2 linked regions of the Anaerobacillus sp. CMMVII genome follow. The protein of the gene in region 2 interacts with the protein of the main gene of each other region in a pairwise test. Links are inferred from orthologs where the notes say so. Each region holds a gene or a part of one and is shown on either strand. Other genes may lie near its edges.

Evidence for each region. Proteins that work in one complex are often made in the same cells at the same time.
Region 1: the proteins of H1D32_RS11065 (region 2) and recJ interact in binary tests that used the Escherichia coli proteins (3 or more experiments, as listed by UniProt). The link is inferred for Anaerobacillus sp. CMMVII from one-to-one orthologs.

Annotation. Positions count from the first base shown.
Region 1 is NZ_JACEHK010000015.1:347,552-352,826, reverse strand. The notes cover bases 710-3,760. They hold recJ (single-stranded-DNA-specific exonuclease RecJ), read right to left. Parts: upstream 3,383-3,760; coding sequence 1,037-3,382; downstream 710-1,036. Other genes in these bases: H1D32_RS19005 (LapA family protein), read right to left, coding at 3,438-3,758; H1D32_RS19015 (adenine phosphoribosyltransferase), read right to left, coding at 710-787. Outside these bases: more of H1D32_RS19015, read right to left, coding at 272-709; H1D32_RS19000 (cation diffusion facilitator family transporter), read right to left, coding at 3,860-4,756; protein translocase subunit SecF, read right to left, coding at 4,873-5,275. UniProt on the Escherichia coli protein: Single-stranded-DNA-specific exonuclease.
Region 2 is NZ_JACEHK010000008.1:83,087-89,238, reverse strand. What follows is about bases 1,696-4,604. They hold H1D32_RS11065 (DNA topoisomerase III), read right to left. Parts: upstream 4,268-4,604; coding sequence 2,123-4,267; downstream 1,696-2,122. Other genes in these bases: H1D32_RS11070 (hypothetical protein), read right to left, coding at 1,696-2,092. Outside these bases: H1D32_RS11085 (DHH family phosphoesterase), read right to left, coding at 1-118; H1D32_RS11080 (hypothetical protein), read right to left, coding at 233-610; H1D32_RS11075 (nuclear transport factor 2 family protein), read left to right, coding at 711-1,049; more of H1D32_RS11070, read right to left, coding at 1,607-1,695; H1D32_RS11060 (hypothetical protein), read right to left, coding at 4,712-4,975; H1D32_RS11055 (MMPL family transporter), read right to left, coding at 5,187-6,071.

The DNA.
Region 1 (5,275 bases), on a different replicon or contig from region 2:
TTTATGCTTTTGCTTCGAAGATTTCGTAAGAAAGACTTTAAACTCTACACTCTAAACTCTACACTAACAAGAAATGCGCAAGCGCCCTGGGTAGCCCCGACAAGCAAATGTTCTTCGAGAAAAAAAGTGTGCTCTTTCACTTTTTATTCTCGAAGGTTATTTGACCTCGAGGGGCTGGGCGGTGGAGCTAGACATCAAGTACTAAAAACACATATACTTTATTAATCTTTAAAAGAAAGGAGCGCTCCATTAGAGCACTCTCAACTTATTTTTACGCATACTGGGTTAATGAGAAAACCTCATATTTACTTAGTTTTTCACGACCATCTAAATAAGTTAGTTCGATCATAAAAACAATCCCAGCGACAATTCCACCTGATTCTTCTACCATTTTCACTGTTGCTTCAATTGTTCCACCAGTTGCTAAAAGGTCATCTGCAATTAACACACGTTGCCCTGGCTTAATTGCGTCTTTGTGAATAGTAAGAGTATCTTTCCCGTACTCTAAACCATACTCTACTTGAATCACTTCTCTTGGAAGCTTTCCTGCTTTACGAACCGGAACGAACCCTACTTCAAGAGCATAAGATATTGGACAACCTACAACAAATCCACGTGCTTCAGGACCAACGACTACATCGATGTTCTTGTCTTTCGCGAATTCAGCCATTGCGTCGATTGCATGCTTATATACCTCTCCATTTTCCATTAAGGTTGTGATGTCTTTGAAACGAATTCCTTCCTTCGGGTAATCTGGGACAATGGTAATATACTCTTTAAAATCCATCTTCATGTTTCCTCCTAATTGTATAAACGACAAGCTTAAGTAACGAGCTGATAAGAAAAGCGCAGAGCGCCCTGGGTAGCCAAGCAACTTCCTCGAAATACTTCTTCGAGCTTTGCGACGAGTAATCGCAGGAGCAGCGACAAGCAAATGTTCTGACTAGAAAAAAGTGCGTCTTTTCACTTTTTTCCTAGTCAGGTTATTTGACCTCGAGGGGCTGGGTGCCGGAGCTAGACATTACCTATTAAAGTTTTATGCCTTCTTCCTTATAGAAAAGATTTTTTCAAACCATTCTTTTAATTCATTATAAGAAGAATAGTACAAGTCATTTTCTAATTTTGCTTGTTCCTGCTTTCGTTTGTATGTTTTTGAATGATTAAGATCTTTTTTCTCAATATTTGTAGAAAGCGAAATAAGTCCGTTGTTTATTGTAACAAATTCTAAATCAAAAAACACCTTTACCATAAAATCAATTGTGTCAGTAGACCAACCTTTATGTTTTGCTAACTGTGAGCCGTGTTTCTTCAAATCAAATGTTTGTTGCTTTGTTAAGAAACCATAGAACCATTTAAAGTGTTCTCTCGAAGGAATCGTTGTAAAGAAATGATTCTCATTATGATGAAAGATCGGATATATTCTATCTGGTTTTTGATTTCTTGCAAAAACATTTTCTATTTGAGCTTTTTCAAAAGGTAAATCTAAGATAAATACATATTTTCCTGTTAAATCTAGGTTTGGTGTCTCGACATCATAAGGAATATGAACGAATTGATATTTTTCTTCAATATTTAGAGTTTCTATAGTTGTTTCATCAAAGTAGATACAGACAACCTTTTCTGTTGGTAAATGACGGTGTCGTTTAAAACCTCCGCTTCCACGACAATCAAACAATTGCCACTCGTTCACTGCTAGATCATCTAACATTATCTGTGGTTTACAGTTACCATTCCATTCATTTATTGAGAGTGTTCCAACCGCTGAGACTTGTGCTGCTAAAGAGATTTCCTCATATAGATGGCCAAGGTTGAAACCTACACAATCGATAGTGTTCCCATTTTCCTCTAAAAGCATTTTCAAATGGTTCTCTTCACTGCCAATTCTCTTCATTTGTGACAAATTAACACGATCTACCATTACTCGAGGTGTTGGATTACTAACACCAAAAGGAGCAAGCAAACTCATCTCCTCAATGATCGGTATCGTGATATCCGATAAGGAAACTTCAATATCGACATTTGTAATTGGAACATAGTCAGATTCAGTTAAAATTTCACTTGCTAGTACATTCAAACGCGATCTTAATTCTTCTACATCAGCAACTTTCATTGTTAAACCGGCTGCCATTGGATGCCCACCAAAATGTGGAAGAATATCACGAGATTCTGATAAGTTTTTAAACATATCGAAGCCCTCAATACTACGCGCTGATCCTTTAGCTAACCCTTTTTCCTTATCAATCGTCATGACAATTGTTGGCCGGTAGTATTTTTCCACTAGTCTCGAAGCTACAATCCCTATTACTCCGGCATTCCAACCTTCTTTAGCGACAATTAATACTTTATGCTCGTCTAGAGTCTTGTAATGTTCCTCAACCATCTCAATTGCTTCGTTCGCAATTTCGTTGACAATTCCTTGTCTTGTCTTATTTAGCTCATCAATCTCAATTGCCATTTCCTCAGCTAGTAATCGATCCTCACAAACTAACAACTCTACAGCCGGCGTGGCTGAATCAAGTCTTCCAGCTGCATTTATTCTTGGACCAATTCCAAAACCAACATGGTCTGCGTTTAACTCTTTATCAATCATCCCTGTTATTTTTTTTAACGCTTGTAAACCTGGGCGATTTGATTTTTCTAATGCTCGAATCCCTTTTTTCGCAATAAGACGATTTTCATCTACTAATGGGACTAAGTCCGCAATCGTACCAATGACAGCAATGTCTAATAAGTCTTCTGGAGCTTGTCCTAATAAGGCATGAGCTAATTTAAAAGCGACCCCAACCCCAGCTAATCCTTTAAAAGGATATAAACAATCTTCTTGTTTTGGATTTACGATCGTTAACGCATTCGGCAGCACTGGTGGCGGTTCGTGATGATCTGTCACAATAAAGTCCAGACCAATTTCCATTGCCACATTTGCCTCATGAACAGCCGAAATTCCAGTATCAACGGTTATAACTAATGAATACCCTTCAGCCTTCGCTCTTCTTAGTGCAGGCTCATTAGGGCCATACCCCTCAGTAAAGCGATTAGGAATATAAAAGTTAAAATCCGCTTCTAACCGTTTCAGAGTAAGGATCATAACTGCCGTGCTGCTTACTCCATCGGCATCATAATCCCCAAAAATTAATATTTTTTCTTTATTTTCAATAGCTTGCATTATTCGTTCTGTTGCTTGTCGCATTCCCTTCATCAAAAAAGGGTCATGGAACTCCGTTTTTTCTATATATAAGAACTTTCGAGCTTCCTCAACTGAAGTAATCCCTCTGTTTAAAAGTAAATTTGCCACGAGTGGCGATATTTTTAGTTCCGTGACAAACTGTTGTTCTAAGGAATGGCCTCCTCCTTCTACTTTCCATCTTTTCTTCGATCTTAGCATGAAATACCACACCCCTAACCTATATAGTATACAAGAGGTTAGAGAGTGTGGCAATTCATGTTTTTGGATTCGAGTCGCTATTATTATTTTGTATTTTGGCCTGTTCTTTCTTCGTGTTACTACTTTTTCTTTTCAGATCTTCATGCTCTAATTGAAGCTTTTTTAGTTTTGATTTCAGCCCATAAAATTGATATAAACCCACTCCGCCTACCAATAACGCGCCCATTAAAACTGAACTAATAATTACAATCACAAGAGGCCACTGAGCAGTGCCAAACATGTAGTTTACAGTTACTACCTCCATGTTAATTACCGCAAAAATAGTAATTAGTAATGCAACAACCAAACCAAGAATTAACCCCGATTGCCCTCTCAATTGATCAACTCCTTATTAGTTTTGAGTGTTGAGTTTTTTGCAAAGTAGTGCTTCGAAGCATTGCTGTCACAAACTCTAGACTCTACACTCAAAACTCTAAACTACTCTGAAAATGGATTAATGTGGATGCGAACATCTTGGACATGTTCTATTTTTACTAACTCAGCTTTTACTTTTTTGCCAATCGCATGACCTTCTTCAACTGTTATGTGGGGATCAACAGAAATTTTAATATCAATAATAACGTAATGACCATGCTCACGCGCTAAGAATTCGTCGATTTTTAAAACCCCATCGACATTTAAGGCTGTTTCACGCATTTCAACCGTATCCTCATCGTGAAGCACATGATCCAATGCATTGTGAATCGATTGTTTTCCTAGTCCCCAAGCCATTTTTAAAATAAGACCTGCTACAAAAATTCCAGCCAAAGGATCAGCGTAAACTAACCACGGAACGCCAATATAGCCTCCCAATATGGATGCACCAATCCCGATTAAAGCAGCAATTGACGAAAAAACATCAGAGCGATGATGCCAAGCATCTGTTATTAAAGCCTCACTACGATATTTTTTCCCTAACCGGTATTTGTAACGGAACATCAATTCTTTGACAACAATTGAAAAAATAACAGCATAGATGGCAATAATCCCTGGAACCTCAATTGGTTCATTCAAAGATTTAATTGCAGATAGAGCAATTTCGAAACCAACAATAAATAGTAAAACTGCTACTATGATGGCCGCAATGGACTCAGCTTTTCCGTGACCATAGGGATGATCTTCATCTGGTGGTAATTTTGCGGCCCTAACACCGATCAACACTGCGACAGACCCAACCACATCAGAGGCCGAATGGACCGCATCTGCAACTAGCGCTCTACTGCCAGCTAACCAACCAATGACACCTTTAATTAAAGCCAAGATAATATTTCCGATTATCCCTACCCAAGCGGCAAATTGTACTTGTTGATACCGCTCGTCTTTTACATCATTCATTTAATCACCTATTTCTTAATTAGTACCCAATCTAATATGTAGCCAAACCAGAACTTCATGGTATCAAAGAGAAAATAAACCGTGGCTTATTCTCACCACGGTTTAACCTACTACTATTATGCTTCATTCTCAGTTATTTTAAAGCGCTTTTTTTGTAAACTTTTACTTTTCCAAACTAGCCATAATTGTGCTGCAATAAATAGCGATGAATATGTTCCTGCTACCAATCCTACTAGTAAAGCAAAGGAGAACGTACGGATCGCTTCGCCACCAAAGATAAGTAGGGCTGCTGCCGCAAAAACAACTGTTAATACGGTATTAATCGAACGCGCTAACGTTTGGATTAAGCTTTTGTTCACAACTCGTGCTAGATCTTCAAACCCTCTAACCTTCTTTTCGTAGCTTAGATTTTCTCTAATCCGGTCAAAGGTTACAATTGTATCGTTAATGGAGTACCCTACAATTGTCAGGACCGCTGCAATGAACGGCAAGTTCACTTCCATTTGCGTAATACTAAAA
Region 2 (6,152 bases):
GAAAATCTAATCCCATAACTGAATTGTAGCGAATTTCAACATTCCCTTCAAAAGCTAACTTGGCCACTATGCCACAACCAACGCCATCTAAATCATTGTGTGTATATAAACGGTACATTGCTAAACACTCCTAAAATAACGATATTTAAATGAATCTAAAACACAAATTTAGTATGTACAAAAAAGCTAGTTATATGGTGAAATAAACTAGGAATTAAGTGCTATCTTTCTCCTAACGGACATATTCAGCTTGAAAAGAGTTCGCTCCTGCATGAACAGAAAGAAGGGTATTTGCAAAACCTACCAAACGGTTAACTAATTCGTCAGCAATCGCATAAACAAGTGGATATACCGAAGGCTCATACAGTGTAGGGTCATCAAAAATAATAGTTGTGTTAATAAAAATATCACGATTTCCTAGTAGGTCATAATGAATAATTACCTTTCCAACAGCTCCAGTTGTTTCAGGATCTGAATAACTAGGGAGGAATACATACCATTCCTCAGCAGTGTGAGAACGAAAATTTTTAGTAAACGTCATACCTGCAAGTTCTCTTGCGATTTTCTCTTCTAGTTCAGGGTGATTTAGGCTGGTTACCTTTTCTTTCATGGCCAACTCCTGTTTCGTTTTTTCTATTTTTGTCTTCTTAGTACAAACTATTCTTGAATGTGTATAATATAGTGTGATTACATACATTAGGGGTTATCATATGATCGATTTTGCAAGTCCTGCACAAAAACAATTAGAAGCATACAATAACAGAGACCTAGAAGCGTTCATGGCCTGTTACGCAGAAACATGTTTTGTAGAAGATGGTGCGGGGAATGTGTTAATGGAAAACAAAGAAGCAATGCGAAAGCGTTATGAACTGCTCTTTGAAGAAAGTCCAAATCTACATTGCCGCCTAGTTTCTCGAATTGTTTTAGAAAATTACGTTCTTGACGAAGAACGGGTAACAGGATCAAGAGGTTCTACTGAAGAAAGACATGTTGTTGCTGTTTATAAAATTGAAAATGGCTTAATTTGCCATGTGAGGTTTTTAAATTAGGGGGAGGTTCGCATAAATCGTTTTTCACTTATGCAGCATGAACCACAATAATCTGTTTAGCTGAAGAATTCATAATTGGTGCAGTCACTCTTCCGTGCGACGAGTAACCGCAGGAGCAATGGTTTTCCTTGCGACGAGTAACCGCAGGAGCAATGGTTTTCTGTGCGACGAGTAACCGCAGGAGCAATGGTTTTCTGTGCGACGAGTAACCGCAGGAGCAATGGTTTTCTGTGCGACGAGTAACCGCAGGAGCAATGGTTTTCTGTGCGACGAGTAATCGCAGGAGCAAATGTCTACAAAAGGCTGTTTTTCGTAAATTTTGTTGGTTTCAGGTCGTCTTTTGAGAATAAATAAGCTTTTGGGGACAAATTTATTTGTCCCAATGGCTTATTTATTCTCAAAAGCTTCACGCTAAGCGTGAAGAACCAAGCATTCGCTTGGTTACGACCTAAAGCTAGTAGCAACAATATTTTAGAAAAGAGCGTTACAAAAAAAGAGAAGAAGCAACCGTATACAAATGGTTGCTTCTTCTTTCTGTATGTCTCTATCCGTTAAATCTAGATCATAAAAATATGAACAATGATAAAACCGAAAAAGATAAACGCCATACGATAATGAAATTTCCTTCTAAACCCTGAAGATTTTAACTTTCTTAATACACCGCTAAAAAGCAAAATCAATAGGACTATAAAGGCTAAAACACCACTGATTACTTTCAGGTTTTGCAACCCTAGAGTATGGATTGACATCATCAGCACCGCATGAAAAACGATAAGCACTACAGCAGTAACTGCAATTGGAATGTGGTACTTCATCATCACTTTTGTAATTTTAGCAAGCTTAACCTTTACGGTTCGATCTTTTCCTTTTCGAATTAAAAGTAGAACGAAATACATGTTGATATTCACCAAAAACAAAACAAATGCTACTTGCGAAATGATTTTTGCAGATAAAATATAGTAGGAGTCGGAGCCTTGATAAAAACTCCACCCCACGATTAAACAAATCGTTAGCGCATTAACGAGTAGCCATTTTCGAATCAAAGCTTCACTCCCCTATCCTCATCTAAATAATTACTTTTTCAGTTTTGCTAGTGCCTCAGCAAAAGGATTATTAAACGGCTCATCATCTGCCTTCTTTTGCTGGTTTAAGTATTTAGAAACATCTTTTTTCGAGATTTTTGTATTCTTCTCTTTGTTTCTTCGATCTGTAAACGTCGATAGCTTTTCGCGGTGACCACACTTACAGACAAAAATTTGTCCTTCACCTTGACCACGAAGTTCAAGTTTTTTCTTACAGTTTGGACATCTAGCATTCGTTGTTTGTGAGATTGTTTTTTTATGGCCACATTCACGATCTTGGCAAACATGCATCTTGCCACGTTTTCCATTCACCTCAAGCATCGGCTTGCCACACTCTGGACATTTACTTCCAGTTAGATTGTCATGCTTGAATTTTTCCTTACTATTTTTTATTTCATTTACAACCAGTTTTGCGTAGCTTTTCATTTCATTAATAAATGTATCTTTTTTAAGCTGACCTTTAGAAATTGCCTCGAGCTTCATTTCCCATTCAGCAGTTAAGGCTGGTGATTTTAAGTCTTCAGGGGCTAGATCAAGAAGCTGCTTTCCTTTGGATGTTACAAAAATATCTTTACCTCTTTTTTCAATCAAAAATGTGTTAAATAGCTTTTCGATAATATCTGCTCTGGTCGCTACGGTACCTAGTCCACCTGTTTTCCCAAGCATACGAGCAAGCTCTTTATCATTAGAAGGCATGTATTTTGCAGGGTTTTCCATTGCTGAGAGCAACGTTGCTTCATTAAGCGGTGCCGGCGGCTTCGTTTGCCCTTTCGTTTGAGTAATTGAAAGGATAGGTAGCTGATCCCCTTTAGAGATATCAGGAAGCTGTTGATCCTTTAAATCCTCTTCATCAGTATCATCAAAGCGATTTTCATAGACTTCTTTCCAACCAAGGGCTTGAATGATTTTTCCGCTAGCTATGAAAATTTCTTGACCAATCTTCGCCTTCAGTTTCGTTTGTTCATATAAAAATGGCGGAGAAAGTACCGCTAAAAAACGTTTAATCACTAGATCATAGATTTTCCATTCTTTATCCGTAAGCTTTGTAAGATTAACAAACTCCTCAGTTGGTAAGATTGCATGGTGATCCGAAACTTTACTATCATCGACAAACGACTTATTTGTTTTAATCGATGACTGTAACACTTTCGCAGCTGGCTTGGAATACGGTCCTATGCCACAGGCTTTGACACGATCTTTTAAGGTTGCAACAATATCAGTAGAAATAAAACGAGAATCGGTTCTTGGGTAAGTTAAAATTTTATGCTGCTCATAAAGCTTTTGCATGATGGACAAGGTTTCTTTGGCTGAATAGCCAAAAGCTTTATTCGCATCCCGTTGTAACTCTGTTAAATCATATAGTTGTGGTGCATAACTTTTTTTTGCTGTTTTTTCCACGCTAATAATTTGAGCTGTTTTATGATGTTTTAACTGTTTTAAAAGCTCGTCACTTTGCATTTTATCAAAAGTTTTCAAATCATTTGATTTTTGGTCTTGCCACACAAGTTTCAGTTTTTGATCTGTTTGAGCTGTAATGCCGTAAAAATCTTTTGGCTTAAACTGCTTAATCTCTTCTTCTCGTTTTGCAATCATCGCAATGGTTGGCGTTTGTACACGCCCACATGATAGTTGCGCATTATGTTTGGTTGTTAACACACGAGTAGCATTAATCCCAACAAACCAATCCGCTTCTGATCTGGCCACTGCTGAATGGTATAAGTTTTCATATTGCTTACCACTCTTTAATTGTTTAAAACCATCTTTTATCGCTTTATCGGTAACTGAAGAAATCCAAAGTCGTTTCAGTGGCTTTTTAACGTTTGCTTTTTCAATAATCCACCTAGCAACGAGCTCCCCTTCACGACCTGCATCGGTCGCAATGATCACTTCACTGACATCTTTGCGATTTAATTGTGTTTTAACTGCTTGAAACTGCTTTCCTGTCTTTTTAATTACTACAAGCTTTAATTCCTTTGGAAGCATCGGCAAGTCCTCTAACTTCCATGCTTTATATTTATCATCGTACGTTTCTGGATCTGCTAACGTCACTAAATGACCTAGCGCCCACGTTACAATATATTCCTGACCTTCTAAATATCCGTCACCTTTTTTGGAACAGTTAAGCACTCGGGCAATATCTCTACCAACAGAGGGCTTCTCACATAAAACTACTTTTTCATGAAAAACATCCTTTCAAACTTTCGCTACCCATTACTATAACATATGTTTCCATGCTAGGCACTTTACCAAAAGAGTTGATTGTAGTTATTTCGTTAGAAAACACTATGAGTAAAACTTAGAAACCATTACGTTCAATTCATTCGGTAATAAGAAAAGCGCAAGCGCCCTGTTAAGCCCCGACTAGCAAATGTTCTTCGAGAAAAAAAGTGTGCTCTTTCACTTTTATTCTCGAAGGTTATTTGACCTCGAGGGGCTGGGCGGTGCTCCTGCGTCACTACGTTTACTCGTCGCAAAACCTGCAATGAAGTAACTTCATCGATGTGTCTTGGAGCTAGACAGTTATTACGTTGAAATTTTATACATTCTTATCTTTAAGAAAAACACCCGCAAAAGCGGATGCTATTCTTGGATTGGATCAGACGTTAATCCCTGTTTTTTGATTTCTTTTTTTGTTTCCATACTTTCCATTTCCTTACCTAGCTTTTTCATATCGGCAAAATTAGCCGTCATTGTATTTAGATCTTTATCAGTGTCCTCAGTATTCTTTTTGGAAATTGGATTTTCTAACTGTTTTCTATCTTTCTCATTATCAATCGTTCCTCCACCGAGTCCTTCATTGATCATTTCATCAATTTGTTGTTTTTCTTGTTTTTCTTGTTTCATTTTCTTCACCCTCCTAAGAAGTAGTGTAGTTTTCTTTTCCCGACAACGTCCAAGCCTAAACATCTTTTTTTATGTAGCATCAAAAAAGGCTGGCCCAAAAGTGTCTGACACCACGCGGATCCTACTAAATATAGACGTACAGATTTTTCATATGTCTATATTCGGTGCCTAGCGGTGTCTGACACTTTGTTTTGGGACAGCCTCTCTATAATTATATTTTTCTCTTAAATGGCCACCAGTTTTTACTTCCAAACATTTGTACCATGACTGGAATGAATAACGGCAACATGACAAAGGCATACAGCAATAATCCTGTTAAAACAAGTGTGGCAATTTGTAGTAACGACATCACACCAGAAGGCATCATCGCACCGAATGTACCAGCAAGGATAATCGCTGCTGACAAAATCACAGTTCCGATTTGTCCCATGGCCTTAACCAATGCTTCTTTTAGCGGCAAATCCCTGACTAATTCACCAAAGCGTCCCATCAAAAAGATCGAGTAATCAACACCAAGCGCCATCAGCATTACAAAGCCGAAGAACGGTACTGCCCAGCTGATTCCTGCGTGACCCAAAATATCGATAAAGATGATTTCCGTAAATGTCATTGATGCAATATATGTGATAATTAATGATGTCATAATATATAGAGGCATCACTAGGGAACGTAACAAAAAGACAAGAACTATGAAAATACCTGACAGCATAATGAGTGCAGTTCGATTGAAATCTTCATCAGAAATAGTCTTTAAATCTCGGTTGACACTGGCTAAGCCACCGATTGAAAAACGCCTATCCTCAAATGGCGTTCCTTTTAAGGCAATCTGCATTCTCTCTTCAATCTCACTAACAACATGAATTGCTTCGTTACTATAAGGGTAAATATCTAAAATCACATCAAACTTAGCAATTCTTCGATCCGGCGTTGTGAATGTATTCCAAAGCGGGTCTAAGTCTCCATCCTCAAACACTGAGGCTGGAATAAAAAATCCGGATAATGGATTTACTCTTTGCGCTGCGATTTCTTGGAAGAGTTCCCGAACTTCCACTAACCCATCTTCAATTTCTTCAATTCCATCAGCGATTTCAATCATGCCATCCGCTAACTCGCCAAAAGCATCTTCAATATCACCGAAAGCACCAGCAATTTCACCCTGACCTTTACGTACTTCACC